2 regions of the Dyella sp. 2HG41-7 genome follow, and region 1 is predicted to be linked to the other one. Evidence: predicted binding sites of a transcription regulator. Region 1 holds the regulator's gene; the other holds the start of a gene.

Region 1 (15,888 bases):
CGTGAAAGAGATCGTCAAAGAAACGCCGAAAGAAGTCGTCAAAACCGTCGCGAAAGAAACACGCGCAGCCACGCCGCCGCCTCCTCCTCCGTTGCCGCTGCCGTCCAACGAAATCGCTGCGCTGCAGCCGATGCTGGAGCAGAACGCGCTGGAAACCGCGCGCATGCGCAACGAACTCGGCGGCCTGCGCCAGCTGCTCGAACAGCAGTTGTCGAGTCTCGCGTGGAACGATATGGAGCGCCGCAGTCCGATGCGCGCCCGCGTGTTGCGCGATATGTCGCGTCTGGGTATCGATACCGACGTCTCGCGTCAGCTCATCGATGAATTGCCGGAAGACATCAACGTCGACCAGGCGCGTTATCTGCCGCTGGGTTTGCTCAGCCGCAGCTTGAAAGTCAGCGGCCGCGGTCTGGCCGACGTGTGCGGCGTCACGGCGCTGGTTGGTCCCACGGGCGTGGGCAAAACCACCACAATCGCCAAGCTCGCCGCGTGCGCGGTGATGCATCACGGTCCGGCGAAGGTCGCGCTGGTGAGCACCGATCATTACCGCATCGGCGCTGCCGCACAGCTCGAACATTACGGTCGCCTGCTCGGCGTGCGCGTGTATCCCGCATACGACGCCGCAGGTCTTGCGCAAACGCTGCATCTGCTGCGCGATCACCACACGGTGCTGGTCGATACCGCTGGCGTGTCCGGCAACGATGCACGCCTGCAACAACAGATGGATGTGCTGCGCGACGCCGCCGCGCAAGGCGCCACGCAATTGCGTGCCTGCCTGGTGCTGGCGGCGAATGCGCAGTCCACCGCGCTGGACGAATCGGTGCGCGCGTATCTGCCGCTGCAACCGAGCGCGTGCATCGCGACCAAGCTCGACGAAGCGCCCAGTCTCGGCGGCTTGTTGTCGGTGCTGATCCGTCACCGCATTCCGCTGGATTGCACCACCGACGGTCAGCGCGTTCCCGAAGATATCAGTGCTGCCGATGCGCGCGTGCTTGTGTGCCGCGCCGCGCAGCAGCAACGCCGGCTGGGTCCGGCGGGTGAGGACCTCGACATGGCCGATCGCTTCGGCCTGGCGGTGGCAGGATTATGAGTCTGTCCCATACCCCTTCGTTGTCCGCACGGTGCCTGAGCGGCCGCCAGGCGGCAACGCGCGGCTTGACCAGACGGCCAGTCTGGCGCTGCGCCACGCGTCACCACCTGACGACCGCTCAGACCCCATGCGAACTACGCAGAAATATGGGACAGGCTCAATGACTTTTGGTACGAACGAGGCACTGCAAGTGAACCAGGCAGCAGGCTTGCACAATCTGTTTTCGACCGCCCGCGTGCATCGGGAAGAAACCGATGCGCTCCATCAGGCGGCAAGCTTACGGCCGATCGTTCCGCGTACGCGCATCACGCGCACGATCGCGGTAGCAGGCGGTAAGGGCGGTGTCGGCAAAACCACGGTCGCGGTGAATCTTGCGATGGCGATGGCGATGGCCGGGCGCGACGTGATGTTGCTCGACGCCGACATGGGCGTCGCCAACGTAGACGTGCACCTGGGCTTGAGCCCTGCGCGCCACGTGGGGCATCTGCTGGACGGGAAGTGCGCGCTGCAGGATCTGATCATGCCGGCGCAGCACGGTCTGAAAGTGGTGCCGGGCGGTTCGGGCATTCGCCGCTTGGCGAAGATGGGCAACGGCGAGCACGCGGCGGTGATCCGCGCGTTCGACGAACTGATCCAGCCACCGGAGTTTCTGGTGGTGGATACCGCAGCGGGCGTCTCCGACAACGTGGCGATGTTCGCCGCCGCGGCCGACGACGTAGTGATCGTGGTGTGCGACGAGCTTGCGTCGCTCACCGATGCTTACGCCTTGATCAAAATTCTTGCCCACGACTTCGACGTGCGGCGCTTCCATATTGTCGCCAACATGGTTCGCCAGGCGGGCGACGCGAAAAAACTTTTTGAAAAACTGGCGCGTGTATGCGGCCGGTTCCTCGACGTGGCGCTCGACTACATGGGCATGGTGCCGCACGACGAATGGCTGCGGCAGGCGATCCGGCGCCAGGGCGCGGTGGTCGATCTGTGGCCATCCAGCCGCGCGGCGGTCGGATTCAAGCAATTGGCGGGTGCGGTCGATACATGGGGTAAACCCTCGTGCCCGGATCTCGGACGGATTGCCTTTTTCAGCGGCCAGAGCGTGCCGGCTGCGGGGTGGTGACATGAATGTGGCTTCGGAATATCTGCAGCTGCAACGCGAAGATGCAGACCAATTAGTACGCAAGCATGCGCCGCTCGTGCGCCGCATCGCTTACCACCTGATGGGTCGCTTGCCTCCGAGCGTTGACGTAGGAGACCTGATGCAGGCGGGCATGATCGGCTTGCTGGAGGCGGCGCGAAACTTTACGACGGATCGCGCGGCCAGCTTCGAAACGTATGCGGGCATCCGCATTCGTGGCGCGATGCTGGACGAACTCCGACGCACCGATTGGACGCCGCGCTCCGTGCACCGCAAGGTGCGCGAGGTCGCCGAAGTGGTGCGGCAGATCGAAAACGAAACGGGCGCGGATGCGGAAACCGCCGAAGTGATGAAACGTCTCGGCATGACCGCCGAGGAATATCACCAGGTGATGTCCGACGCGACCAGCGCGCGACTGCTCAGCCTTACGGCGCCGGACGACGGCGAAGGCGGCGAAGGCAGCGCGTTGGATGTGGTGGATCACGACAGCTTGGGGCCGCAAGACAGCTTCGAGCAGAACAACATGAGCGAAGCGCTGGCCGAAGCGATCAGCACGTTGCCCAAGCGCGAACAACTGGTGATGTCCCTGTATTACGAACAGGAATTGAACCTGAAAGAAATCGGCATGGTGCTGGGCGTGACGGAATCTCGCGTCTGCCAGATCCACGGCCAGGCTTTGGTAAGGCTGCGCGCGCGCATGGGCGATTGGCGCGGCTAGCAACAACGTACGAGCGAAGGAGCAGGCAACGAGTTTCAGCAATTAGCGACACCCAAGGCAACCGGCGCATCGATGCGTGCAAACCCCTTCCTTCGGAAGAGGGTTCGCAGGGGAACCAAGGTCAACGAAGCGCGTCCTGGCTTCACCGACCCGACCCATGCGGAACCTTCTTCCGAGGGAAGAAAACCACCCACGTTTCGCGCCTCACTCGTTTCTCGAATCCCTTCCCCGTTTCAAGCATCTGGAGAACGTGTTTGGACAAGAACATGAAAATTTTGGTGGTAGACGATTTCTCCACCATGCGACGCATCGTCCGCAACCTGCTCGTCGAGCTCGGTTTCAGCAATCCGCTGATCCAGGAAGCCGACGACGGCAACAACGCGTTGACGATGTTGAAGGCGAACAGTTTCGACATGGTCGTGACGGACTGGAACATGCCCAACATGACCGGCATCGAATTGCTGCAGGCGATTCGCGCCGAGCCCAAGCTCAAAGGCATGCCGGTGCTGATGGTGACGGCCGAAAACAATCGCGAGCAGATCATCGCCGCGGCGCAGGCCGGCGTGAACGGCTACATCGTCAAGCCGTTCACCGCTGTGACGCTCAAAGAAAAGCTCGACAAAATCTTCGAGCGCCTGGCCGCCCGTGGAGCTTCCGCATGAACGCTATTGCCAAACCCGTCGCAGCCGAAGCGCTACCGCCTGAAGTCATCGACCTGCTCAACAGCAAAGACGGCGCCGCGTTCGAGCAAGCGCTCGACACGATGGTGCGTCAACGCGAGCAGCATTTGTTCCGCGCGCTCGGCGTGCTGGCGCGCGACCTGCACGGCGCGATGAGCCGTCTTGGCGCCGATCTCGCCAACGAAGGCATGCCCGACAGCATGATCAATGCGCGCAAGCATCTGGCCGAAGTGTTGGAGATGAGTTCGCAGGCCGCGCATCGCAGCCTGGATTTCGTCGACCGCATTCGCCCGGAAGCCGAAGCGCTTTCGCAGAACGCCGTTGCGGTGCTGGATTTCAACAACAGCGAGACCGACCCGGCCGCCGTGCTGGCGCGTCAGGCGCAGGTGTTCGCCAGCGCGTGCAGCGAAGGCCTCAACGACATGGTGCTGGTGCAGTCCTGGCAGGATCTCGCCGGTCAGCGCGTCAAGAAAGTGGTGACCTTTATCGAAAGCGTGGAATCGTCGCTGCTGGAACTGGTGCGCCTCACCGGTGCGCTGGCCGGTCGCGAAGCGCCGATGGAAGTCGCCAAAGTTCACGACCAGGACGAAGTGGATCGTCTGCTGAGCGAATTCGGTTTTTGATCGTAACCTGCGGATACAGACGTTGATGGATGCGAACCTGGACAGCGAGCTGCGCGACGATTTTCTGGTGGAAGCCGGAGAATTGGTGCAACGGCTGGGCGAACAGCTCGTGGAGCTGGAAGCCTCGCCGCACGATCGCGAATTGCTCAATGCGGTGTTTCGCGTCTTTCATACAGTGAAAGGCGGCGCCGGCTTTCTCGGCATCGATCCGATGGTGCAGTTGTGCCATTGCGCCGAAGAACTGCTCAACGACGCGCGCAACGCGAAGCTGGTGCTGAACTCGGCGCATATGGATGCGCTGCTCGAATCGCTGGATCTGCTCAACGTGATGATGGCGGCGTTGACGAGCGGCGATGCGATGGCGCAGCCGCCCGCGAGTTTGCTCGCACGTTTGCAGCCAGTGGCGGACAACGCGCCTGCGGCGAACGCATCGGCGAAACCCGCACGCTCGGCCGATCCGATCGAGGCGGAATTCGAAGCGCTGCTCGATACGCTCTACGGCGAAGGCGGCGCGCCCGGCGCGACCAATCACGCCTCCAATGAAATCAACGACGACGAATTCGAAAGCTTGCTCGATGCTTTGCACGGCCAAGGCGCCGCGCCCGGCTCCGAAAAGCCGGTCGTCGACGAGAAGAAAGAAATCAGCGACGACGAATTCGAATCGTTGCTGGACAATTTGCACGGCAAGGGTGCGGCGCCAGGTCAAACGGTTGCGGCGGCGCCCGCACCTGCGCCGGCTCCTATTCCCGCTCCCGCAGCGCGTACCGCCGCGCCGGCCAAAGCGCCCGCCGAAAATACCGTGCGCGTGGATACCGCGCGTCTGGATACCTTGGTCAGTCGCGCCGGCGAATTGGTGCTGCTGCGTAATCGCTTGTTGAGTTTGGCCACGCGCAGCGACAATGAAATGTTGGCGACCATGGCGGGCGATCTGGATCGCGTATCCGACGATCTGCAAACCGCCGTGCTCGGCATGCGCATGCAGCCGGTCGGTCGTTTGTTTCAGCGTTTTCCGCGCATCGTGCGCGATCTCGCGCGTCAGCTAGGCAAAGACATCGAGCTGGTCACCGAAGGCGAAGATACCGATCTCGATCGCAGCCTGGTCGAAGCGCTGGCCGATCCGCTGATTCACTTGTTGCGCAACGCCGTCGACCATGGTCTGGAAGATCCGGCCGGTCGCGCACGCGCAGGCAAGTCGCCGAAAGGCAAAGTCAAACTGTCGGCCAGTCAGCGCGGCGAGCGCATCGTGATCTCCGTCAGCGACGACGGTCGCGGCATGGATCCGGAAGTGCTGCGTCGCAAAGCGGTGGAGAAGGGCGTCATCGACGAAACACAAGCGGCGCGCTTGTCGGAAGTCGAATGCTACGAATTGATCTTCCGTCCGGGCTTCAGCACCGCCGCCACGATTTCCGATATTTCCGGACGCGGCGTCGGCATGGACGTGGTGAAAACGCGCGTCGCCGAACTGGGTGGCACGCTGCAGGTGCAGTCGCGCCTGGGTCACGGCAGCACATTGGAACTCACCGTGCCGCTGACGCTCGCGATCTTGCGCGTGTTGATGGTGCGCGTCGGCGATCGCTTGTTCGCACTGCCGCTCAGCAACGTGAGCGAAGTATTCGAGTTGAATCCGCAGCACGATCACATGCTCGACGGCCGTCGCGTCGCCGCGCATCGCGGTCGCGCGCTGGTGCTGGGCGATCTCGCCGATTGGGCGGGCGTGCACGGCGCAGGCGGACGCAACGTGGTGGTGTTGCATGTCGGCCATATGCATCTGGGTTGCCTGGTGCATGAAGTGATCGGCCGCGAAGACGTGATGGTGAAGCCGCTCGGTCCGTTGTTCGAAGGCGTGCCTGGCGTTGCTGGCGCGACGGTGACGGGTGACGGGCGTCTTGCGTTGGTGTTGGATCTCGCTGCGTTGTCGCAAGACGACGGGCGTCTTCTTCCTTCGTTAAAGGTGTCGGCCTGATGAAACCACTCAACGACACCGTTCACCCGTCGCCCCGGCGCACGCCGGGGCCCAGTGACTTCGTTCCAGCAAAGACGCTGGGCCCCGGCGTGCGCCGGGGCGACGAGTGCGAGGTTATTTGCGAGGCGTCGACATGGACGTCATAAGCATCGCCGGCACCATCCTAGCTTTCGTCGTGCTGATCGTCGGCGCGATTCTCAAAGGCACAGACGTTTCCGCGCTGTGGAATCCGGCGGCTTTTGTGATCGTGTTTATCGGCACGATCTCTGCGTTGCTGCTGCATACGCAAGGCAAGGTGCTCAAGCGCGCGATCGGCATGTTGGGCATGGTGTACAAGCCGCCGCAATTGCAGCCTGCCAATTTGATCAGCCGCGTGATCGGCTGGAGCGAAATCTCGCGTCGCCAGGGTTTGCTGGGTCTCGAACCGCATATCGACGCCGAAGACGATCCGCTGGTGAAGAAAGGTTTGCAGCTGCTGGTCGACGGCAGCGAGCCCGAAGCGATTCGCAGCGTGCTCGAACTGGAAGTGGAGACGCGCGAGCAAGCCGACCTGCACGCCGCCAAGGTGTATGAGCAAGGCGGCATCTATTCGCCGACCATGGGCATCATCGGCGCCGTGCTCGGTCTGATGGCGGTGATGCGCGATCTTACCGATCCGGCCAAGCTCGGCCACGGTATCGCCGCGGCGTTCGTCGCCACTATCTACGGCATCAGTCTCGCCAACTTGCTGTTGCTGCCGATCGGCGCGCGCTTGAAATCGCTGATCACCAAACAGACGCAAGTGCGCGAGATTTTGATCGAAGGTTTGATTTCGATTGCCGAGGGCGACAATCCGCGCCAGATCGAAAGCAAGTTGCAGGGCTATCTCGTATGAGTCGCCGCCGCAAACACAAACACGAAGACCATCCCAATCACGAAGCCTGGGTGATTCCCTACGCGGATTTGCTCACGCTGTTGTTGGCGTTGTTCGTGGTGCTGTACGCGATGTCCAGCGTCAACACCACCAAATACCGCGCCTTGGCGCAGGCGATCTCGTCGGCGTTCAACGGTTCGCGCTCGGTGATTCAGCCGGTGACGCCGAATGCGCCGCAATCGAGCATACCGGTGCCGACCAACAAGCCAGCGCCGATTCCGCGCACGCCGCTTGCGCAAATTCTGTTGCCCGTGCTGACGCAACATATCCCGACGCCGGCGACGACGCCGGACACGCAATCCGACAAAGACAAAACGAAGATCAGCGACGAGCAGGAAAATCTCGACCGCATCCGCAGTCAGGTGGAACACGCGCTGCAGCCGCTGATCGACAAGAACCTTGTCGCCGTGCGCCGCACGCCGAACTGGCTGGAAATCGAAATCCGCACGGACATTCTGTTTCCCAGCGGCGTTGCGACGTTGTCGCCGTCGGCCAACGATGTGTTGACCAGTCTCGGTAGCATTCTTGCGCCGTTCGCCAATCCGCTGCGTGTGGAAGGCTACACGGACGATATGCCGATCAATACGACGGTTTATCCGTCCAACTGGGAACTCTCCGCGGCGCGCGCTGCGAGCGTGGCGCGGTTGTTCGCCGAACATGGCGTCGACCCGGAGCGTTTAGGCATTGTCGGCTGGGGCCAATATCGTCCCGCCGCCGACAACACGAGCGTAGACGGCCGCAACCGCAACCGCCGCGTGCTGGTGGTGGTGTTGAGCGACAAAGCTGCGCCGCGCCGCTTCTACACGAATAGCGACCAGGTCAATCAGACCGCCGACGCGAACGATGGCGCGACGCAGGATCAGGAAAACGTGCCGTCGCCCGCATCGGTCGCCGCCGCACAACCTGCGAAAACGGACCCGCCGCCGCCATCGATCACGCCATCGTTGGCGCCAACGCTTCCCACGCCGTCAGTGATCACACCGGTGGCGAGTCTGGTGACCACGCCAAGCGACGCATCGACACATACGAATACACCGGATACCAAGGGATAACCGCTGCGCATGAGCCTTGTTCCCAATATCGAAGCGCTTGCACGCGAACCTTGGTTGTCTTTTCAATTGGACGGCCAACATTACGCCGTGCTCTTAAGCCGCGTCAGCGAAGTCATTCGCGATGCATCGCCAACGCCCGTGCCCGGCGCGGCGGACGATCTGCTCGGCATCTGCCATTTGCGCGGCAATATCGTGCCGGTGATGGATGGTCGTCGTCGTCTCGGCTTGAGTCATAGCGAGCCGGGCGATCCGTCGACCGTGCGCATTGTGGTGTGCACGCACGAATCGCATCGCGTCGGTTTGCGCGTGGATGCAGTGGGCGATTTGCTGCAGCCGAAGGCGGACGCCATCCAACTGCCACCGGCGCGCTCCGGGCGTGTGGACGATCCCGTGCAAGTGGTGATGGGCTGGCATGGCGGCTTTGTCGCGCTGCTCGACGTACCTACGTTGTGCCGCCTTCATAAGGAGTTGAAAGATGTGGCGTGATCTTGCGGTAATCGCAGCGCTTGTACTTCAGACCGTTGCGATTGCGTTGCTGATGTATCAGATGCGTCAGTTGAAAGGCGTAAAACGCGGTGATACCGGTGGCGTTCCCGAGCTGCTGATCGTCAACGCGCTAAACAAGATCGATCATCGCTTGAGCGCGTTGGAAGGACGTTCGACGCCTGCTTCGGATGTGGTTGCGCCGCGCCGTTCGGTCGAAGTGCCGGCCACGCAGATGGGCGCGCTGCGCGCAGCCGCTCGCCAATCGCCCGCTAACGATTACGAATTGGCGCAGCAGCTAGCGCGCGAAGGTGGCGATGCGGAACAACTGATGTCGCGTTGCGGTTTGTCGCGACACGAAGCGGAGCTGGTGCTGCGTTTGTACGCCAAACGCGCCTGACGCTTTTCTTCCTCTCCCCTCCGGGGAGAGGATCGAGGTGAGGGGACACACTGGCGTTGAACTTTATATACCCATTGTTCAAACAGAGTCCCCCGCAAGACCAGCCCCTCACCCCAGCCCTCTCCCCTACGGGGAGAGGGAGTTATCGCGTGATGCTTCGTAGATAGTCGCCAACACCGCCGCAGCGGCGGCGTACAACTGCGGCGGCACATCCGCGCTCATGCGTAGCGAGATCAGCAACGCCGCGATCTGCGGATCGTGATGCAGCGGCAAACCAAGCGCTTGCGCGTGACGAAACAGATTTTCGACATCGCGCGCCGTACGACCCGATGAGGCTTGCGAGCCATCGCCGCCGGGCAAGCGAAGCACGACTTTGCGTTGCGGCGCGGGGAGCGGCGTACTCATACAGTGGCCTTCAAAAAGACGGCGCTCATGCTATTGCCGGCCTGCGGCAAACCGAACTGGCAGGTGAGCTGATCCAGAAACAATCCGGTGGCGTCGAGACGTTTTCGCACATGGTCGAATTGCGCTTCCAGCAGATCAACCGTGTCGCGAAGCTGCGCCCACAATCGCACCGATAAACGCAAGCCTCGCAACTGCAACTCGCCGACGATCGGGCCGAGCGACGGCAAATCCAGCGAAAAGCCCATCGTCCAATCCTGCTGCGCATCTTCCTCGTGCTTGAGCGACAACTGCAGTACATCGGCGCCTTCGTCGTCCTGCACCGGAATTTCGACGATCCAGTGATTCGGATTGGCCTGCAATTGCGCCACTTCCAAACGCGCCAACGCGGCCTGCACATCGGTGTAGAGACGGGGCAGAAATTCCGTCGCGTCGTTCGTCGAGAGCAAATCCGGCGGCAACGGCAACCGACCCTGCGGCACGACACCCCGATACAGCAAAGGTGGATCCACTTCGTCCGCGCTGCTTTCGCCTAGCGTGGCCTGACCTTTGAGAATTGCCACTAGACGCAACATCGCGCCTTTCACATCGTCGTGCGCGGTATTGGCGTCGCTCGCCGGCGCATGCGCAAGTTGCGCTTCGAGAAACAGACCGCTGCGATTCACCGCCTGACGCAACCCTTCTCCCGTCGTCAATTCGCGCGGTGTGCTCATGCTGTGCTCCAGCAACGCCAGCGCCGAACGCAGATACGGCGGCAACTGCTTCGCGACCGACCACTGCGACAGCGCGCCCACCGTGGCGAGCAACGGCGCGTAGCCGTTCTGCTGCGGCAAGCGCGCTCGTAGCGCCTGATGAACCGTCGTATCGAGTTGCGAATCCGCGCCGAGAATTTCCAACTGCGGCTGCGCGCCGACACTCAGCACGCGAACCTGGAATTGCGGTGGCAGCTTGGTGCCCGGCGCTTCGGTTTCGACCGTGATCGCGCCGACTTGCAACACCAGCAGCCCTTGTTCGTTCACGCCCAGCGGGCGCGCCGACAACACGCTGCCAATACGCCAGCCTTCGGAGCTGGCGCCGGCGGCGGCACCGAGCCAGGTCAGTGCGGCAACGCTGGTTGGCTGGATGATCACGCTTGCGTCCTTGGTTGGCGGTGTGCCGGGTTTGGCACGGGTGGTCGCGAACCTTTGGGAAGGTTATCGGCGGGTGGTGGTTGGACTTTAGGGGTTTTTTTGTGTTTTTTTGGGGTGATTTGGCATTGCCTGCGGCGCTTTCGGTCCGGAGGACCGAGTTACTTTTCTTTGCTTGCCCAAAGAAAAGTAACCAAAAGAAATGGCACCCCAAAGGGCGCGCTCTCCGGGCATCCTGCCCTCCGAGTACGCAGATGGGCTACGGGGTTTTTCGACAGGGCATCCTGCCCTGACGAAAAACTGGCCGGCATCCATGCCGGCCACCCTGCGGGCTTTCCTTCGCCCATCTGCCGCGCCCTAAGGGGCCCCACGTTGCGCACATCCATGTGCGCACTCGGTGCCGGCGCTTTGCGCCGGTAAGGGCATGAAGTTCTCCGCATTGCCATCGATTCCTGCAGTTTTGGCCGTGCCTGGGTTACCAGCGCAAAGCGCTGGCACCGAGTGCGCGCCACGACGGCGCGCTGCTCTACCCGGGGCCCCTTGGGTGCGGTGAAGGGCTGGCGGATCAGGCCCCGATAGGGGGCATGGGCAGGACGCCCATGCCTTTTCGTCAGGGCAGGATGCCCTGTCGAAAAGCCCCGTCAGTCCTTCACGGACTTGGCGGGCAGGACGCCCGCCAAGCGCACCCTCGGGGGTGCCCTTCTCTTTGGTTACTTTCTCTTGGGCAAGCAAGAGAAAGTGACTCGGTCCTCCGGACCGAAAGCGCCGCAGGCAATCTCAAAACCCGCGAAATATCGAATAGCGCGCACAACCAACACTTCAGCAACTCGCCACCTAAAGCTACCCAACACTGCGCCGATAAAGGCAACAAGAGACCAACCCAGCGGACCCCCGCCATGGCAACCAAAAGCAAAACCGAAACGCGGATAGCCATCCCCGCCGACTGCCGCATCGCCGACGTCGGCGACCTGCACAAGCAACTCACCGGCGCCCTGGACTCCCCGCAAATCGTCCTCGACGGCTCCGCCGTGGACCGTGTCGACACGGCGGCGCTGCAATTGCTGGTCGTATTTCAACGCGAAGCGCAGAAGCGCGCGCGTCAGGTGAATTGGGCGGGCGCGAGCGTGCCGTTGCATGACGCAGCGACGCAGCTCGGGTTGGCACAGGTATTGGCACTGCCGACGAAACCGTCGGCCTGAACTTGAGGTGGAAGATGGCAAAGATTCTTGCAGTGGACGATTCGGCATCGATGCGCGGCATGGTGGCGTTTACGTTGCGTAGCGCCGGCTATGAGGTGAGCGAGGCGGAGAACGGGCAGATGGCGCTGGATACAGCCTCGTCGTCGCGTTTCGATCTCGTATTGGCGGACGTGAATATGCCGGTGATGGACGGGATCAGCATGGTGCGCGAGTTGCGCACGCGCGCCGATTACAAGGGTGTGCCGATTCTTATGCTGACCACCGAATCCAACACGGATAAGAAGATGGAAGGCAAGGCTGCGGGTGCGACGGGCTGGTTGGTGAAGCCGTTCGATCCGGAGCAGTTGCTGGCGACCGTCAAGCGCGTGCTTGGTTGAACTCGCCTCACCGTCATTCCGGCGAAGGCCGGAATCCAGTTCAAACACGTTGTGCGAAGCACTCAGAATCGATGTTGTGTCCTTCGGACGCATAGTCAAACTGGATTCCGGCCTTCGCCGGAATGACGTGAGGCATGAGCAGTATCAGGATTAATCCAGGATCCCCTTTCCATGAGCAACATCAACGTCGCCCAATTCCACAAAGTTTTCTTTGAGGAAAGCCTCGAAGGCCTCGATACGATGGAGGCCGGCTTGTTGGCGCTCGACGAGGGCGGCGATACCGAGCTGGTGCACGGTATTTTCCGCGCGGCGCATTCGATCAAGGGCGGCGCGGCCACGTTCGGTTTTCCGGAAATGGCGGCGTTTACGCACGAAGCGGAGTCGCTGCTGGATCAATTGCGCGACGGCCGCAATTTCGGGCGTCGTGCGATCGATCGCACATTGGTGGAACTGTTGCTTCGCACCGTCGACTGCCTGCGCGCGATGTTTGCGCGCGCGCAAAGCGGTTTGCCGCTGGCCGACGAAACCAGCAATGCGTTGAAATCGCAGTTGGCGCTGGCGGCGGGACGCGATGCATCGGAAGTCGCTGCGAAAACCGCCGAGAAACCCACGGTTTCCAGCGGCTGGATTATTCAATTCCGTCCCCACGCCGGCATGTTGGCCGGCGGCAACGACCCGTTGCGTCTTATGCGTGAACTGGCTGCGCTCGGTCAGCTGGTCGTCGAGGCACAGTTGGATCGTGTGCCCGCGCTGGACGCACTCGACCCTTCCGAATGCCACCTTGCCTGGCGCGCCGAATTGACCGGTGCGGTCAAACGCGAAGCCATCGCGGCGGTGTTCGAATGGGTCGAAGACGAATGCGATCTGGTCATCGAGCCGCTCGTTGCCGCCGCGCCACCGCCCGCACCGCCGGTCGAAGCCGTTGCTGCGCCCGCCGGTGCGGGCGCCGCGGCAGGAACGGCGCGTGCGGCGGCGAGCAGCAACGATGCTGGCACCGTGCGTGTAGGCATCGACAAGATCGACGGCTTGATCGATCTGGTCGGCGAGCTGGTGATTACGCAGGCAATGCTCGATCAGTTCCGCGAGGATTTCGATCCGTCGCGTCTGGCGATGTTGCAGCACGGCTTGGCGCAGTTGGCGCGACACACGCGCACGCTGCAGGAAAGCGTGATGGGCATACGCATGTTGCCGATCGGTTCGGTGTTCAACCGCTTTCCGCGTCTGGTGCGCGATCTCAGCCAGAAGCTGGGCAAGCAGGTGAAACTGGAAATGGTTGGCGAGCAGACCGAGCTCGATAAAACGGTGCTCGAAAAGATCGGCGATCCGCTGGTGCATCTGGTGCGCAACGCGATCGATCACGGTCTGGAAACGCCGGAAAAACGCCGTGCGGCGGGCAAGGGCGACATGGGTACGCTGCGTCTGGAAGCGTTCCATCGCGGCGGTTCCATCGTGGTGGAAATCGTCGACGACGGTGCGGGTTTGAATCGCAACGCGATCGTCGCCAAAGCGCTTGAAAAAGGCTTGATCAAGAGCGGCGAAGGGCTCAGCGACGAAGCGGTCGGCGAGTTGATTTTCCAGCCGGGTTTCTCCACGGCGGCGGTCACGACGGATCTGTCGGGACGCGGCGTGGGCATGGACGTGGTTCGCCGCAACGTGGTGGATTTAGGCGGCAATGTTGCCATTCAAAGCCGTCCCGGCCAGGGCACTACCTTCACGATTACCTTGCCGTTGACGCTTGCCATCATCGACGGTCTGCGTGCGGCGGTGGGCGATGAGTGCTACATCGTGCCGCTGGTTTCCATTGTGGAATCGGTGCAGTTGAAGGCCGACCAGGTGCGCAGCGTGACTGGCGGTGGCGAGCTGTTCCGCTTCCGCGGCGAATACCGGCCGATCGTGCGCTTGCATCAGCAGTTCGGTTGCGCCAATGCGCGACAGAATATCGAGGACGCGCTGGTGATCGTGGTCGAAGCGGATGGCAACCAAGTCGGTTTGTTGGTGGACGAATTGATCGGGCAGCAGCAGGCGGTGGTGAAGTCGCTGGAAGCCAATTATCGCCGTGTCGACGGCATCTCCGGCGCGACCATTCTTGCCGACGGTTCGGTGGCGTTGATCATTGATGTGGCCGGCTTGATTCGTCTGCAATCGCGTCGCAAGGCGGCGTAGTTCGCTCGACGCAGCGTTGCGCAAAGGCGCAGCGCTGCAATGATTCTCGCGCGCGCAGTGCGCGGCGATGCATGGAACGCGTGGGGCTTCGCGCCCTGTTTCCCCATGTCATTGAAGGTTGTCGTGATGATGTCCCCTTTGAAAATACTCGCGCGCCTGAGCCTGTCGGCCAGGGTGTGGCTGGTCATCGCCATCGTCGTGATCGGGTTGGTCGCGTTGACGGTGATGTCGGCGATCGACAGTCGCGGCTTGCAGATGCAAGCGCGCGAGCGCGCGCTGAGCGACGAAGTGGCGACCGCCGTGTCGTTGATGCAGAGCTTTCACGATCGCGCCGCGCAAGGCGAATTTAGCGATGCGGAAGCGCAGCGGCGCGCCTTGGTTGCGCTTTCCGCGTTGCGCTGGAACGACGGCACTGGCTACGTCTACGTGTTCGATTCCGGCTTGACCATGCGCATGCACCCGATCATGCCCAAGCGCGTGGGCGGCAGCATTCGCGACGACAAGGATTCCACCGGCAAATACATGTATCGCCAGATGCTGGCGGCCGATCAGCGCGACGGTCACGGTCTTACCGAATACATGTGGCCGATGCCCGGCAGCAAGGGCGACAAGCACAAAATCACCTACACGTCCTTCTATAAACCGTGGGATCTGCACGTGGCGGCGGGCGCGTATTTCGTCGATATCGACGCGCAATTCCAGCAGATGCTGATGGGCAGCTTGTTGCGCGCGGGTCTAGTCGGGTTGCTGGTGATTCTGGTGGTGTGGGAATCCATGCGCAGCATTCGCAAGAGCATCGGCGGCGAACCGAACGACGCGTTGACGATGGCGCAACGCATCGCCGATGGCGATCTGCGCAGTGACGACGTGCACGTCTTCACGCCCGGCAGCCTGCTCGATGCGCTCGCACGGATGCGCGGCAAACTTACCGACGTGGTGGGCGAAGTGCAGCAGAGCGCACAGGCCGTGACGGCGGCGGCGCAGCAGATCGCGCGCGGTAACGACGACTTGAGCTATCGCACGCAGGAACAGGCTTCCAGCCTGGAAGAAACCGCCGCGTCGATGGAAGAAATGACCGCCACGGTCAAGCAAAGCGCCAGCAACGCCCAGCACGCCAGCCAGCTTGCGGCGGCGATGCGCATTCAGGCCGAACGTGGTGGCGAAGTTGCCGCGCACGCCAGCACGGCCATGCGCAGCATCCAGCAGGCCAGTGCGCAGATTGCGGATATCGTGGGCCTGATCGATGAAATCGCGTTCCAGACCAATTTGCTAGCACTGAACGCGGCCGTGGAAGCGGCGCATGCCGGCGCGCATGGTCACGGCTTCGCAGTGGTGGCGACCGAAGTGCGCAATCTCGCCCAACGCAGTGCGCGCGCCGCCAAGGAAATCAAAACACTGATCGGCGACAGCGCGGAAAAAGTGCAGGCCGGATCGCAGCTGGTGGACGAATCCGGCCAGGCGCTGGCGGGCATCATCGGCAGCGTCACGAAAGTCACCGACATCGTCAATGAGATCGCCGCGGCCAGCCAGGAGCAATCCGGCGGCATCGACCAGGTCAATGGCGCG
Region 2 (15,888 bases), 770 kb from region 1:
TGCGCTGGCGCTGACCACGATGGGTTCCGGCCCGATCCGCGGTTTCGGCGTGACGCTGCTGATCGGTATTCTCACCTCGATGTTTACCTCGGTGACGGTTACCCACGCGATCACCGCGCTTATTCACGGCGGCCGCAAGCTCAAGACGCTGTCGGTGTAATCGGAGACTCTCATGGAAATCTTTAGTCACAACAGCAACGTCCACTTCCTGGGTCTCCGCAAGATCAGCATCGGCATCGCCGTGTTGCTGATGGTCGCGTCCATCGCGCTGCTCGCAACCCGCGGTCTGAACTACGGCCTGGACTTCCAGGGCGGTATCGAAGCCGAGCTGACGTACGACAACCCCGTGTCCGTGGAAGACGTACGCACGGCGCTGACCAACGGCGGCATCGAAAACCCGGTCGTGCAGAGCGTGGGCGGTACGCGCCAGATTTTGGCCCGCTTCCAAGTTAAAGACGACAAGCACTACGTAGAGCAGGCAGGCAAGGCACCTAACCTCGACCTGATCGCCGCTGACGTGGCCAAGGCGATCCAGGCCACGCGCCCGGACGCTAAAGTTGCGGGCCGCAGCTATGTGAGCCCGCAGGTGGGCGATCAGTTGCGTAGCGACGGTACGACGGCGGCGATCTTCGTGATGATCGGCATCGGCGTATATCTGTGGATTCGCTTCGAACGCCGCTTCGCCATCGCCGCGCTGCTGACCGAATTGCACGACACCCTGGTTACGCTGGGCGTGATCTCGCTGGTGCAGCGCGAGTTCGATCTCACCGTGCTGGCGTCGGTGCTGGCGGTGATCGGTTACTCGATCAACGACAAAGTGGTGGTGTTCGACCGTATCCGCGAGTTGTTCCGTTCGTCGCGCAAAGCCGATTCGGAAGAAGTGCTCAACCGCTCGATCAACAGCACGTTGTCGCGAACGATCATCACGTCGTTGTTCACCAGTATCGCGATGGCGGCGTTGTATTTCTTCGGCGGTCCGTCGGTGCACGGTTTCGCGATCACCATGCTGATCGGTATTTTGATCGGTACGTTGTCGTCGATCTTCGTCGCCAGCCCGATTCTGCTGTGGCTGGGCGTATCGAAGAAGGACCTGATGCCGGTGACGCGCGAGAATCCGGAGTTGGCGCGTCGTCCTTAAGGACAACGTTCCGTCCCGCTTCGAACAAACGGCCCGCAGATGCGGGCCGTTTTGTTTGTTGCGTCACATAAAGTGTGAAGAGAGGTGACGCGGTTTGTCACTTTCGTGACAGGAAATTGCGTGTGATGCGCATTGAAAGTGTTGAGATTTTTTTACCTTAACTTCGACTCGCAGTGGCCGATAAGAAGGACGGGACATGGTGTCCTGACGTGGTGGAGTCCACATGCTTGTCCTGATCGGTTCCTTTGTCGTGGTTGCCTGCGTGCTGGGCGGATACCTGCTTTCGCACGGGCAGATCCTCGCGCTTTGGCAACCGTATGAGTTGATGATCATTCTTGGCGGATCCGTCGGATCGTTTCTCTCCGCCAATTCGTCGAAGATCGTCAAGGAAGCGCTGCGCAACGTCTTGTCCCTTTTCAAAGGGGCTACGTATGGCAAGCAGGACTACATCGATTTGTTGTCGCTGCTGTACGACATCTTCGGCGTGATCCGCAAACAAGGTTTGCTTGGGTTGGAATCGCATATCGACGATCCGCATTCGAGCTCGATCTTCACCGCGTACCCGCGCTTGGTGAAAGAGCATCACCTGATCGAATTCATCACCGACTGCTTGCGTTTGATGGTAGGCGGCGATATGAACCCGCACGAGTTGGAGCAACTGCTAGACGTGGAGTTGGAAACGCATCACCACGACGCCGAAGCGCCCGCGCAAGCCGTGACGAAGATGGCCGATGCGCTGCCGGGGTTCGGTATTGTCGCGGCCGTGCTTGGTATCGTTACCACCATGTCGCAACTGGGCGGCGATACCTCGCAGATCGGCGAACACATCGCGGGCGCGCTAGTCGGCACCTTCCTCGGCATCTTGCTTTGCTACGGGTTTATCGGCCCGCTTGGCGCCGCGATGGAAGCTCGCGTCAATGAAGATGGCCGAGCATTCGAATGCGTGAAGGTTGCGCTGCTTGCCTCGCTGCGCGGCTATAACCCGAAGATCTCCGTGGAATTTGCGCGCAAGACACTGTCGCCGCAGATGCGCCCGAACTTCCAGGATTTCGAAGAGCACCTCAAAGGTGCACGCGCCGGAGCGCCGGCGTGACCAAGAAAGACAGCGAAATGATGATCGTGGTGCGCCGTGCGAAGCGCCAAAAGCACGGTCATCACGGTGGTGCGTGGAAGGTTGCTTACGCAGACTTCGTCACGGCCATGATGGCGTTCTTTCTCGTCATGTGGCTGATCGGCGTGGGAACGAAACAACAACGCGCCGCCATCTCCGAGTATTTCAAAAATCCCAGCATGGCGCCGGGCAACGCCACCATCGCGCCGCCCGGCAAGATGGGGCCCGGTGGCGCCAGCGACAGTGCGATCAAACTCGGCGGGGCCATGGATATTCCGCATGGCCCGGGCAAGGATCGTCGCGCGGCGATGCAATCTGCCGCCGCGGCTCCGCCGGATGTGGAAAAGCTGGCGCGAGAACGCGAAAAGGAGCGCCTGGAAAATCTGATGCAGCAGTTGCATGCGGCAATCGAGAAAAGTCAGGCGCTGGAGCCTTTCAAGGATCAGCTGCTGCTCGATATCACCCCCGAGGGACTGCGCATCCAAATCGTGGATAAACAGAATCGCCCGATGTTCGACACGGGCAGCGCGACGCTGAAGCCGTATACGGTCGCCATTCTTCATGAGTTGGCGGGCTTTATCGATCAGGCGCCGAACAAGGCGAGCATTTCCGGTCATACCGACGACGCGCCTTATAACGGCGCCGATCACTACAGCAACTGGGAGCTTTCTGCCGATCGCGCCAATGCCGCGCGACGCGCACTGCTCGATGGCGGTTTGGAAGACGGAAAGATCGCGCGTGTCGTGGGTCTTGCCGCGTCTGTGCCGTTCGACAAAGCAAATCCGAGCGACCCCATCAATCGACGCATCAGCATCATCATGATGACCAAGCAAGCGCAGGATGCGGCGCTTTCGCAGGAATCGGCCGATAGCGCGCAGATTCCCGCGCCGCCGGCACGCATTGTTCCTGCGCCAGCTATCGCATCATCCGCGCCAGACATTCACAACGATGCGGCGTTCAACGACGACAAGCGTTCCGGCGTGCCGACGTCGGCCCATACACCGTGATGGTGGCTTCCGCTCACCAAGCCTTGGTCCATCGCAACGCGTAGCAACGGCGCAAGTTTGAAGCGCGGCGGTTTCGTATTCGCCGCCGCGTCGCCGACGATCGCGGGCCAGTTGTCCAGCACCGCGCGGCGGTAGACGCCGATGCCGCTGTACGTCAATCGATGGTTGCCGTCGTTGTGCAGCTTGCCGTGTTCGTCCAGCGCGAAATCGCCTTGCGCGTGATGCGGCGGATTGTCCACCAGCAACAGATGCGCAACGCCCTTGGGTTCGGCGGGGAGTGCGCGGAAGTCGGCATCCGTCCATACATCGCCGTTGAGCACGATAAACGGCTCCGGGCCCAGGAATGGCAGCGCGTTGAGCATGCCGCCGCCAGTTTCCAGCGGCGTCGGGCCCTCGTAGACATAACGAATGCGCAAACCCCAGCGCGCGCCGTCGCCGAGCACTTCGGGAAATTGATCGGCCAGATGCGAGGTATTTATCGCTACGTAATGCACACCGATCGCGGCCAGCTTTTCCAAGTGCCAGACGATCAGCGGTTTGTCTTGCACGGTCAATAGCGGTTTGGGCGTGCGATCGGTCAGCGGACGCATGCGCTCGCCCAATCCTGCGGCGAAGATCAAGGCGTGTCTCATGCGCGGCGCACCTGAGTGAGGTCGCGACCTTCTGCATGGCATTCGATCAAATCCGCAAACGCGTGGAGTTCCGAATAGCTGCGCGCCACGGATATCACGTACTGATAAACGCGCGGCACATCCGTCAGATAACCCGGTTTCCCGTCGCGATACCAAAGACGATAGAACTGTCCCAACACGCGTACATGACGGTGCAGGCCGGTGAGATCGAACCAACGCAGGAACTGTTCGGCGCCGACATCGTCGCCTATCGCACCGACATCGCGCAGACGTAGCCGGTAAGACTCCACCCAGGATTCCACACGCGCACGCGGCCAGGCGATGTATGCATCGCGCAGCAGCGACGCGAGATCGTACGTGATGGGGCCGGCTAGCGCGCCCTGGAAATCGATCACGCCTGGGTTGTTGTCGTCGACAACCAGCAGATTACGGCTGTGGAAATCGCGATGCACGAAGCAGCGCGGTTGTACTTCGGCGTTTTGGATGACGACCTCGAACGCCGCTTCCAGCACTTGCTGTTCCGTGCCGTCGGGCGTGTGTTCGAGATGGCGTTTTAGAAACCACTCCGGCATCACTTCCAACCCGAGCGCTAAAACGCTGCGATCGAAGGGCGGCAAATCGCGGTATGCCATGCGTGTTTGCATCAAAAGCAACGCATTCATCGCATCGCGATACAGCGCGTCGGCATTTGTATCGTTGAGCTCGGATAAGTAGAGGCGATTGCCGAGATCTTCGATCAACAGAAAACCTTGTTCGAAATCGTGTGCATACACCGCCGGCACATGCAGGCCCGCATCAGCGAGCTGCGCGCCGATCTTCACCCACGGGCGCGGATCTTCCTTCGCGGGCGGCGAATCCATCACGATCCAGCTGCGACCGTCGTAATGCGTGCGCCAATAGCTGCGAAAACTCGCATCGGACGATGCGGGTTGCAGATCGAGCGAAGGGTCGCCAAGAGACGTGCGCGTCCAGGCCAGGCGGGCGGCGGTGCGATCGGTCATGCTTTCCATGTGGAGATTCGTTGCGGACACCAAGAGAGCTTAGAGCCTGCAAGCGGCGAACGCATGGTTACACGACGATTTGCTCCGTTCCCTACGTGCAGTGAGGGAGGGTTGGGGTGGGGTGAAGTCCATCAAGCGTGCGGCAAGCTCGTGCAACCCCACCCCAGCCCTCCCCCCGGACAAAATCATTCCGGGGCAGGCTCTGCAAGCAGGGGAGGGAGTCCTTTATCAGGAGAGGTTGTACGCGCGCTCTTCGTGCTCGGCGATATCCAGGCCCACTTGCTCCTGCTCGGGACCGACGCGCAAACCAATCGCCAGATCGACCAGCTTCAAGATCGCCCAACTCAACACGCCGCTCCACACGATGGTGAAGCCCACGCCTTTGGCTTGAATCCACAATTGCAGCATCGGCGAAGTGACCGTGCCGAAACCGCCGAGCTTGGCGGCGGCGAACGGGCCGGTCAGCAGCGCGCCGATGATGCCGGCGATGGCGTGCACGCCGAACACGTCGAGTGTGTCGTCGTAGCCGAGCTTGTGTTTGAGTTTGGTGGCGGTGAAAAAACACACGGCGCCGGCGGCGAAGCCGATGAGCAACGCGCCGCATGGGCCCGCCGTGCCCGCTGCGGGTGTGACGGCGACCAAGCCCGCGACGGCGCCGGATGCAGCGCCCAACACGCTGGCGCGCTTGTGCACGGCCCATTCCATCGCCACCCAGCCGATGGTCGCGGCGGCGGTGGCGATCTGCGTCACCAGCATGGCCATGCCCGCGCTTCCGTTCGCTGCCACGGCCGAGCCGGCGTTGAAACCGAACCATCCCATCCAGAGCAAGCTCGCGCCGATCACCGTGTAGCCGAGATTGTGCGGCGGCATATGCGTGTGCGGAAAGCCGCGACGCTTGCCGATCACCAGACACGCCACCAGACCGGCAATACCCGCGTTGATATGCACCACCGTGCCGCCCGCGAAATCGAGCACGCCCAGATCGCCCAGCAGCGAACCGGGACCGCTCCAGACCATGTGCGCAATCGGCAGATAGACGAACGTCACCCACAAACCGGTGAACCACAGCATGGCGCTGAACTTCATGCGTTCCGCGTAGGAGCCGATGATCAGCACGGGCGTAATGATGGCGAACGTAAGCTGGAACATCACGTACACGCTTTCAGGCACGGTCTGATACAGCGTCGACGGCGTAAGCCCCGCGAGCATCGCGCGATCCCAGCCGCCGATAAAGGAGTGCCAGTTGGTGACGCCGGCATGCATGCCTTCGGTGCTGAAGGCGAGGGAATAGCCGTAAACCATCCACAACACCGTCACCAGCGCAGTGATCGCCAGACACTGCATCATCACCGAAAGCAGGTTCTTGGCGCGCACCATGCCGCCGTAGAACAGCGCGGCGCCGGGTATCGTCATCATCAGCACGAAGGCGCTGGCGACGATCATCCATGCGGTGTCGCCGCTGTTGAGCGTGGGCGTTGTCGTTTGCGCAAGCGCCGGCAGCGCGGTGAACAAGCTCAAGCCCGCGACAAGCCACTTCGCATTGCGCCGACGCACAAGCATGTTCGGTTTCCCCTTGATGTCACGCACGTCAAAGCGCATCCGCGTCCACCTCTTGCGTGCGGATGCGGATGACCTGTTCCAGATCGCTCACGAAAATCTTGCCGTCGCCGACCTTGCCGGTGCGCGCGGCGCGGGTGATCGCTTCGATCGCCAGTTCGACCTGATCGTCGGCGACGGCGATTTCCACTTTCAGCTTGGGCAGAAAATCCACGACGTACTCCGCGCCGCGATACAGCTCGGTATGTCCGCGCTGCCGGCCGAAGCCCTTCACCTCCGTCACCGTCATGCCTTGCACGCCGGCCTCGCCCAGCGCCTCCCGCACATCGTCCAACGTGAAGGGTTTGATGATCGCGGTGACCCATTTCATGCGCTGCGGCTCCAGGGGCGTATTTGTTGCGGTACAGCAGATTGCGTGCCAAGTCCGCCAGGGTGCTGGGAGGCCGCATAGCGACGCCATGGGAGACGGATGGCCCAGCGCGGCGGAGGAGCAATTGGGCACATTCTGGTGCGTGGCTTGCGCCGCGATGGTGCAAAGACAAGGGCGGTAAATACCTCTTTGGTTTGACCGCCAAGCCCCTAATCTGTACCATTTTAGTCTGGATTAAAGACGCGGCTTCCCCTGCCCATGTTTCGTGTCAGCCGACTGACGGACTACGCCACCGTGGTGATGACGTGCATCGCCGCGCACCCGAGCGATGTCCTCAGCACGGCGCAGATCGCCGAGGAAACCCATCTTGAGCTGCCCACCGTCAGCAAATTGCTGAAGTCGCTAGGACACGCCGGCTTGGTGGATTCGTTTCGCGGCGTCAACGGCGGCTATCGCCTTGCGCGCCCCGCGCAGCAGATCAGCCTGGCCGAGATCGTGGAAGCGATGGAAGGGCCGCTCGGCATGACCGAATGCAGCATGGGCGACGGCCAGTGCGAACGCGAAGCGCAATGCGGCGTGCGCGGCAGCTGGCAACGCATCAATCACGTTTTGGATAACGCGCTGCGCACGATGAGTCTGGCCGACATGCTGCGCCCCGTGGCGCCGCCGGCGGTGACCACCGTTGCGCTTACCGAATTGAAAGGCAGGACAGCATCATGACCATCGAAAACGATAGCCCCGCCGTGCTGCGCGACAACGCTGAAGTCGCCGCCGCGCTCGGCCGTCGCTACGAAGCCGGGTTCGTTACCGACATCGAAATGCACAGTCTGCCGCCGGGTTTGTCGGAAGACATCGTGCGCCAGTTGTCGGCGTTGAAGGGCGAACCGGAGTGGATGACCGAGTGGCGCCTGAAGGCGTATCGCCATTGGCTGACCATGCCCACGCCGCACTGGGCCAAGCTCAAGATCGCGCCGATCGATTTTCAGGCGATCAGTTATTACGCCTCGCCGAAAAACAAACCGAAATCGCTCGACGAAGTCGATCCCAAGCTGCTCGAAACCTACGACAAGCTCGGCGTGCCGTTGCACGAGCGGGCGAAGCTGGCCGGCGTGGCGGTGGATGCGGTGTTCGACTCGGTTTCCGTCGGCACCACGTTCCGTAAAGAGCTGGCCGAAGCCGGTGTGATCTTCTGCTCGATGAGCGAAGCGATCCGCGAATACCCAGAACTGGTGCAGAAATATCTGGGCAGCGTCGTGCCGACGGGCGACAACTACTTCGCCGCATTGAATTCGGCGGTGTTTTCGGACGGCTCGTTCGTGTTTATTCCGAAGGGCGTGCGTTGCCCGATGGAATTGTCGACGTACTTCCGCATCAACGCTGGCCACACCGGTCAGTTCGAGCGCACGTTGATCATTGCCGAAGACGGCGCTTACGTGTCCTACCTGGAAGGCTGCACCGCGCCGATGCGCGACGAGAATCAGCTGCACGCCGCAGTGGTGGAGCTAGTCGCGTTGGAAAAAGCGCAGATCAAATACTCGACCGTGCAGAACTGGTATCCGGGCGACGAAGAAGGCCGCGGCGGCATCTACAACTTCGTCACCAAGCGCGGCGATTGCCGCGGCGACGATTCCAAGATTTCCTGGACGCAGGTTGAAACCGGTTCGGCGATCACCTGGAAATATCCGAGCTGCGTGTTGCGCGGCGATCGTTCGGTCGGCGAGTTCTATTCGGTGGCGTTGACGCATCATCGCCAGCAAGCCGATACCGGCACCAAGATGATCCATATCGGCAAGGGCACGAAATCCAAGATCGTGTCCAAGGGCATCAGCGCGGGCAAAAGTTCCAACAGCTATCGCGGCCTGGTGAAAGTGGAGAAGGGCGCCGACGGTGCGCGCAACTACACGCAGTGCGATTCGCTGCTGATCGGCAAGAAGTGCGGTGCGCACACCTTCCCGTATATGGAAGTGAAAAATCCCACGGCGGTGGTCGAGCACGAAGCGACCACGTCCAAGATTTCCGACGATCAGCTGTTCTATTGCCGCGCTCGCGGCATCGGCGAGGAAGACGCCGTGTCGATGATCGTCGACGGTTTCTGCAAGCAGGTGTTCCGCGAGCTGCCGATGGAGTTTGCGGTCGAGGCGAAGAAGCTGCTCGAAATCTCGCTGGAAGGTGCAGTCGGATAACGATGTGCGGAACGGCGACGCGTGCGCCGATTCGATTTCATCGATGTAACGAGAATTCAATCGCACGCTCGATAGCGATGCGACAACAGGAACAGAACATGCTGAAGATCGAAAACCTGCATGCCCGCGTCGAGGGCAAGGACATTCTCAAAGGTCTCACGCTCACCGTGAACCCGGGCGAGGTGCACGCCATCATGGGCCCGAACGGCGCCGGCAAGTCGACGCTGGGTAACGTGCTGTCCGGTCGCGACGGTTACGAAGTGACGGAAGGCTCCGTGATCTTCGAAGGGCGCGATCTGCTTGCGTTGGAGCCGGAAGAACGCGCGGCAGCTGGCGTGTTTCTGGCGTTCCAGTATCCGGTGGAAATTCCTGGCGTAAACAACACCTATTTCCTGCGCGCGGCGCTCAATGCGCAGCGCAAGCAGCGTGGCGAACCGGAACTGGATTCGATGCAGTTTCTCAAGCTGGTGCGCGAGAAGCTGAAGATCATGCAGATATCCGACGAATTGCTGCATCGCGCCGTCAACGAAGGTTTCTCGGGCGGCGAAAAGAAGCGCAACGAAATTTTCCAGATGGCCGTGTTGGAGCCGAAGCTGGCGATTCTCGACGAGACCGATTCCGGTCTCGACATCGACGCGCTTAAGCAGGTTGCGCAAGGTGTAAACGCATTGCGTTCACCGGATCGCGCCTTCCTTGTGATTACGCACTACCAGCGCCTGCTCGACTACATCGAGCCGGACTTCGTGCACGTGTTGGCCGACGGTCGCATTGTCGAAAGCGGCGACAAGACGCTGGCGCTGAAGTTGGAAGAACACGGTTACGCGTGGGTGGCCGATCGCGACCCGGCTCTGACGACCGAGGCGCGTGCATGAGTCAGTCGTCGGCATCCGTGCCTTTTATCGACGCCCTGCGCGACGCCGATAACCTGCGCCTGCCTGGTAGCGGGTTGGCGTGGCTGGACGCGGCGCGGCGCGAAAATCTCGCAGCCTTCGTGGCGGCCGGCATGCCGGATACGCGTGCGGAAGCGTGGAAATACACGGCGCTGCGTGCGCTGGGGCAGCGTCGTTTTGCATTGGGCGATGCGGCGGCGACGGCGCATAACGTCGATCCGCATGCTTTGGCGCTGCCGGGTATCGATGGCCCTCGCTTAGTGTTCGTCAACGGCGTTTTTCGCGCCGATTTGTCGCGCCTTGAAGCGCTGCCTTCGGGGCTGTCGTTGCAGCCGCTTTCGAAAGTGCTGGAAAAAGATCCCGAGCCGCTGCGTTTTGCGCTCAGCCGTCATTACCGCGAAGTGAGCGACGCGTTCGCGCAGCTCAATGCTGCGTTGTCGGGTGACGGTGTCGTGTTGCGTGTCGCACCGGGCGTGCGTGTCGGCAAACCTGTGCACATTTGTTTCGCGGGCACGCCTGCGCAAGGCGATCTTGCGTGGCATGTGCGCAATGTTATCGAGCTGGGCGAGGGTTCCGAGCTCGATCTGATCGAGCATCATCTGGCGACGGCGCCGCACAAGCATCTGGGTACGCTGGTCAGCGATATCGTGGTGCGCGACGGCGCGAAGCTTCAGCACGCGTTGCTGCAGCAGGCGGCCGAAGATAGCGTGTTGATTCGTCGCGGCAGCATGCATCTCGGTGCGAAGTCGCAGACTGTGCTGCATACGCTTGAACTCGGCGGCGGCCTGGTTCGTCATGATTTGCATGCGGAATTGCGCGGCGATCACGCGCGCCTGGATACGCGCGGCGTGTTTGTGCTGCGTGGTCGCCAGCATGTCGATACGCAACTGTCGATTCGTCATCAGGCGCTCAATACTGCGTCCGAGTCGATCTGGCGCGGCGTCGCCGACGAGCGTTCGCGCGGCGTGTTTCGTGGCGCCATTGTGGTGGCTGAAGGCGCCGATGGTAGCGACGCCAGCCTCAGCAATAAGAATCTTCTGCTTTCCGCGCAAGCGGAGATCGACACCAAGCCCGAGCTGGAAATTTACGCCGACGAAGTGAAGGCGGCGCACGGCGCAACGGTCGGTCAGCTGGATGAGCGCGCGTTGTTCTATCTGCGCTCGCGCGGTCTGCCCCTTGGTGAGGCGCGCGCATTGCTTACGGCGGCTTTCTGCCGCGCGGTGTTTACGGCGCTCCCCAACGACACGCTGCGCGATCACTTTTCCAACACGTTGCTCGCTCATCTGCCCTGATCGATCTTATGAACGCCAAGCCTAGTCATCCTCCCGTTGATTTCGATGTGCAGCGCATCCGCGCGGATTTCCCGCTGCTGTCGCGCACCGTGCACGGCAAACCGCTGGTGTATCTCGACAACGCCAATACCAGCCAGAAGCCGCGGCAGGTGATCGAGGCGGTGGATCGTCACTATCGCGAGCACAATGCGAACGTCGCGCGCGCGGTGCATCTGCTGGGTGAGGAGGCGACGGCCGCATACGAAAATGCGCGCCATAAGCTGGCCGCCTTTATCAATGCCAGCTCCAGCAGCGATCTGGTGCTGACGTCGGGCACCACGCAAGCGATGAACCTGGTGGCGTACAGCTACGCGCTGCCGCGTCTGAAACCCGGCGATGCGATTCTCACCACGGTGATGGAGCATCACGCCAACATCGTTCCGTGGCAATTGGTGGCGGCGCGCACGGGCGCAACGGTCAAGGCGGCGCCGATCGACGAGCGCGGCGAACTGATTTTGGAAAAGTTTTACGAGCTGCTCACGCCGGAAGTGAAGCTGGCTTGCGTGGGACATGTTTCTAACGTCTTGGGCACCGTGAACCCTGTGCGCGAGATTGCGCGCGAATGCCGCCGTCGCGGGATTCCCTTGGTGGTGGACGGTTCGCAAGCCTTGCCGCATCGTCCGGTCGACGTGCAAGCCATCGGCTGCGATTTTTATGCGCTGACCGGTCACAAAATGCTCGCGCCGACGGGCACCGGCGCGCTATGGGCGAAGCGCGAACATCTGCAAGCTATGCCGCCGTTTTTCGGCGGTGGCGAGATGATTCGCGAAGTGCGTTTCGACGGCACTACGTTTGCCGAGCCGCCGCATAAATTCGAAGCCGGTACGCCGAATATCGCCGGTTTTGCCGGCGTTGGCGCGGCCATCGACTATTACCAGGCCATCGGTTTCGACGCGATTCGCGCGTGGGAACACGAGTTGCTGACCTACGCCACCGAGCGTTTGCGCGAGATTCCGGGCGTGCGCATTGTCGGCGAAGCCAAAGAGAAAGAGCCGGTGATTTCGTTCCTGGTCGACGGCGCGCAGGCCACCGACATGGCGACGCTGCTCGATTTGGAAGGCGTCGCCGTGCGTTCGGGTCATCACTGCGCGCATCCCTTGATGCAGTTTTATGGCGTACCGGCGACGCTGCGTGCGTCGTTGGCGTTCTACAACACGCGCGAAGAAGTGGATGCGTTTATTACGGCGCTGCTTAAGGTCCGCAAATTGCTGCTGTAGTACCTTCGAGGACGCGTAGGCCGGGATTGGTATCCCAACCTACATACGGTCGGCGTCGGAATGGCGATGCGGAACGCTAAGCGCTCTGCTTGCAGCAAGCAACACGATAACGCCCAGGGCGGCGGCCAACCAAGGTTGAGAGAGCAGCGGCATCACCTGCTTCCAGCTGTTGGCATACCAAGCCACGACGCCCATCAGCACGCCCACCAGCACGCCGAGCAACACAAAGATTAGATACTGCTCCAATCGCGTATCGCCCACGGAGCGGCGACGCGCTTCCATGGCAACCTTGCTGGCAAAATCGGGCGGCAGGTTCTCATCAGGCGATTGCCGCAACGCGCGCGCGACGACGCGATAACGTCGCAACGCTTCGTCGTCGCTATCGTCCAGCCCGAGCCGTTCCGCTCGAACGGCGCGCTCCTGCAGCATCCATTCGCGTTCCATGCGGTCATCGTTGGTTGATGGTGGTTCGCGATTCATGATGAAACTCCGTACGCCGTTTCGAGTTGTTCGCGCAAACGCAGGCGTGTGCGAAACAGATGGCTTTTGATCGTGCCGGTAGCCAAGCCGGTGATATCGGCGATCTCGTCGATGGGTAGTTCGTCCAGATGATAGAGCGTAAGCACCGTGCGTTGCAGCGGTGGCAGCGTTTCGATGGCCGCGTGCAGGCGCGCCGCCATGTCGCTATCGGCGTAGGCGGCTTCCAGATCGAAACCGTCGCTGACTTTGTCCGTGAAATCCATGCCTTCGCTGTCTTCGCCGGGGTCGAACATCGGAATGCGCTTTCGTTCCAGATAACGCAGCGCCACGGTATAAGCCACGCGGCCGATCCAGGATTTGAGCGCGCTTTCGTAACGATACTGGCGCAGATTCTGGTGCACGCGCAGAAACGTATCCTGGCATAAGTCGCGCGCATCCTCCGGATGACGAACCATGCGGTAAATAATGTGCCAGCACAGACCCTGATACTCGCGCACAAGCTTCTCGAACGCGCCGGGCGCGTTCGAGAGTACGGCTTCCACGAGCTGGCGATCCTTGTGGGTCAATGCGTTCGATCGGAAAGAGTGATGACCATACTGGCGATTCCCTGCCTGCGCGCCGATCAACCGAAACGTCGCCCAAACCAGAAATACAGCAGGGAACCCAATCCAAAAGCGCCTAGCAGAATGGCAGGGACGCTGAAGTACGGGTACGTCCAGCCCATGAGCTGCACCAGTCCCAGACCGATCGCTTCCGTGATCGACAAAAGCCCCCAGCGCAGCGCCGTAAGTTGATCGCGGCGCGCATCGCTCATCACCAGCGATTCCACCAATTCCGTCGAATTGCAGGTTTGCAGCATCTTGATGCGCAAGCGCGATTGGACCAATTGTTTGACGACGTAGCAGATGCTCACGGCAATGCTAAGGAAGAGCACAACCGGGATGAGAGTGTTGCCGTCCATCGTTTACTCCAGGTAAGGGGCGCACCGAACAGGCGCCATTGAGTATAGAGATACGGGCGGCATCGAATCGGTTGCACGCCGCGCCTTGCAACCGTTTTGGCTCCACGCGCATCTCCCTTTCCGTAACTCCGCTCCCCATCGCAGCGATTCGCGCAGCCGCGTGCCCAGGCATGCCGGCCAAGGGGTTGCTGTGCCTATAGAAAAGGAGGTTGTCATGCGTTCCCGTTTGGCCATCCTATGCCTGACCCTTATACCCGCCGTCGCGCTGGCCGATTCAGTGCATACCATCGAGGTGCGCAACGATACGCACAGCCGTATCGACTCGTTTGCCATGGCTCCGGCCGGCAGCAATCGCTGGGTCGAAAAAGATTTCACCGCACCGATGGGGCAGTTCGAGTTTGATTACCAGCTTGCCGTCACGCTGCGGTTCTACGACAACGACGGCTGCCTGCGCGACTTGCGCACTGTGCTTTCCGATGGTCGCCGGATCGTGGCGCGTAATTTCGATGTATGCCAACTCCACGTTTATCGCCCGGGCAGGCGTTTTTACGATGGCCATGCCGGTTCGCCGATGCTTCCGTAAGCGCGGGAGCTTTGGTCGAATCGTCGTGCGGATTATCATGGCCCGATGAATGCCGTGATCACTCCTGTTTTCCGCAAGGCGGTTGAAGCCGATATCGACGCGATCGTCGCCTTGGTGCAATCCGCGTATCGCGGCGAATCCAGCCGTCAAGGCTGGACCACCGAAGCCGATCTGATCGACGGCCAACGCGTCGACGTGGCCAATGTGGCGGAGGTATTGGCCGCTCCGGACAGCGCCGTTCTGCTGGCGTCGATCGACAGCGAATTGCTGGCCTGCTGCCATATCGAGAAGCACGGCGACGCCGCGTATTTCGGTATGTTCGCGGTCCACCCGCCGCGTCAGGGCAGCGGGTTGGGGCGCTTGGTGCTGGCAGAAGCGGAGCGACACGCGCATCAGGCGTGGCAGTGCCGCGCCATGCATATGAAAGTGATTGATGCGCGCGTCGACCTAATGGCTTGGTACGAGCGGCGCGGTTATCGCCGCACCGGCGAATACTCGCCATTCCCTTATGGTGAAGAACGTTTCGGCATTCCACGTCGCGACGATCTGCGTTTCGAATTAATGATCAAGGAACTCGCGCCATGAGCGAAGCATGGGTGGAAGTGGGCACGCGCTCGGAATTGTTGCCCGGCGAATTTAAAGTGGTATGGGACGGCGACACCGCCATCGCGGTGTTCAATGTGGACGGCGATCTTTATGCGGTGGAAGACATCTGCACGCACGACGGCGGCGAATTGGCTGGCGGAGAAATCATCGGTCATGAAGTGGAATGCCCGCGTCATGGCGCGCGCTTCGATTTGCGCACCGGCGAGCCGACCTGTCCGCCCGCATACGAACCCATTCACCGCTTTCCGGTGCGTGAATCGGACGGCTTGATCTGGACGCGGGACGATCGCTGATCGTTTTTCCGCGCAGGATTATTTCGGCGCGAATTTCACCAGCACACGCTGGCCGATGCGCAGCGGCGTAGACGGTTGCTGATCCAGCGTCAGCACGCATTCCACCGAACGCGTGTTGGCGCGCACTTGCGGGTCGTCTTCCAGCGTGCTGGCGCCGAACACGTTGCCAATGCGCAGCACGTGTGCTTTCAACGGCGCCATGCCGCTGCCGCTGTCGTCATCCACTTCGGCGGCCATGCCGTCATGCACGACGCCGACAAAGGATTCGTTGAGTTCGGCGCGCACGATGCGCGGCGAATCCGGCAGGACCGAAAAGACAGGCCCGGAAGCGGGCGATACCGACGCGCCAAGTTGCACCGCGCGTTGCACGACTTCGCCATCGGATGGCGCGCGCAAGGTGCGCAGACTCAATTGGTAACGCGCACCGGATACTTTTTGTTCGGCTAGCGCGACTGTCGCGCGTGCATTGGTCAACGCCGCTTCGGCTTGGTTTGCGGCATCGCGCGCATCGTCGGCGCTCTGCATATC

Evidence for each region. Region 1 encodes FliA, which starts transcription of late flagellar genes. Its sites were predicted from a motif close to TAAAGTTTNNCNNNCNNNGGCCGATAA; they were not measured.
Region 2: a site for FliA is predicted at 1,296-1,322, ahead of motA (flagellar motor stator protein MotA). Genes of this name have one in related genera too.

The regions. Positions count from the first base shown of each region.
Region 1 covers NZ_JAJEJV010000004.1:691,252-707,139, forward strand. Annotated here, with positions in the region: gene flhF (flagellar biosynthesis protein FlhF) at 1-1,090, shown strand, start outside; gene L0U79_RS04540 (P-loop NTPase) at 1,251-2,204, shown strand; gene L0U79_RS04545 (RNA polymerase sigma factor FliA) at 2,206-2,940, shown strand; gene cheY (chemotaxis response regulator CheY) at 3,195-3,602, shown strand; gene L0U79_RS04555 (protein phosphatase CheZ) at 3,599-4,243, shown strand; gene L0U79_RS04560 (chemotaxis protein CheA) at 4,269-6,206, shown strand; gene L0U79_RS04565 (flagellar motor protein) at 6,340-7,080, shown strand; gene motD (flagellar motor protein MotD) at 7,077-8,171, shown strand; gene L0U79_RS04575 (chemotaxis protein CheW) at 8,181-8,657, shown strand; gene L0U79_RS04580 (DUF2802 domain-containing protein) at 8,647-9,054, shown strand; gene L0U79_RS04585 (flagellar biosynthesis protein) at 9,181-9,459, opposite strand; gene L0U79_RS04590 (flagellar hook-length control protein FliK) at 9,456-10,586, opposite strand; gene L0U79_RS04595 (STAS domain-containing protein) at 11,480-11,782, shown strand; gene L0U79_RS04600 (response regulator) at 11,797-12,159, shown strand; gene L0U79_RS04605 (chemotaxis protein CheA) at 12,331-14,322, shown strand; gene L0U79_RS04610 (methyl-accepting chemotaxis protein) at 14,452-15,888, shown strand, end outside.
Region 2 covers NZ_JAJEJV010000004.1:1,463,418-1,479,305, forward strand. Annotated here, with positions in the region: gene secD (protein translocase subunit SecD) at 1-160, shown strand, start outside; gene secF (protein translocase subunit SecF) at 173-1,138, shown strand; gene motA (flagellar motor stator protein MotA) at 1,362-2,231, shown strand; gene motB (flagellar motor protein MotB) at 2,249-3,256, shown strand; gene murU (N-acetylmuramate alpha-1-phosphate uridylyltransferase MurU) at 3,190-3,888, opposite strand; gene L0U79_RS07745 (phosphotransferase) at 3,885-4,898, opposite strand; gene L0U79_RS07750 (ammonium transporter) at 5,118-6,449, opposite strand; gene L0U79_RS07755 (P-II family nitrogen regulator) at 6,478-6,816, opposite strand; gene L0U79_RS07760 (SUF system Fe-S cluster assembly regulator) at 7,075-7,536, shown strand; gene sufB (Fe-S cluster assembly protein SufB) at 7,533-8,999, shown strand; gene sufC (Fe-S cluster assembly ATPase SufC) at 9,098-9,871, shown strand; gene sufD (Fe-S cluster assembly protein SufD) at 9,868-11,181, shown strand; gene L0U79_RS07780 (cysteine desulfurase) at 11,190-12,437, shown strand; gene L0U79_RS07785 (hypothetical protein) at 12,477-12,917, opposite strand; gene L0U79_RS07790 (sigma-70 family RNA polymerase sigma factor) at 12,914-13,459, opposite strand; gene L0U79_RS07795 (hypothetical protein) at 13,540-13,878, opposite strand; gene L0U79_RS07800 (hypothetical protein) at 14,093-14,461, shown strand; gene L0U79_RS07805 (GNAT family N-acetyltransferase) at 14,507-15,046, shown strand; gene L0U79_RS07810 (non-heme iron oxygenase ferredoxin subunit) at 15,043-15,360, shown strand; gene L0U79_RS07815 (HlyD family efflux transporter periplasmic adaptor subunit) at 15,379-15,888, opposite strand, start outside.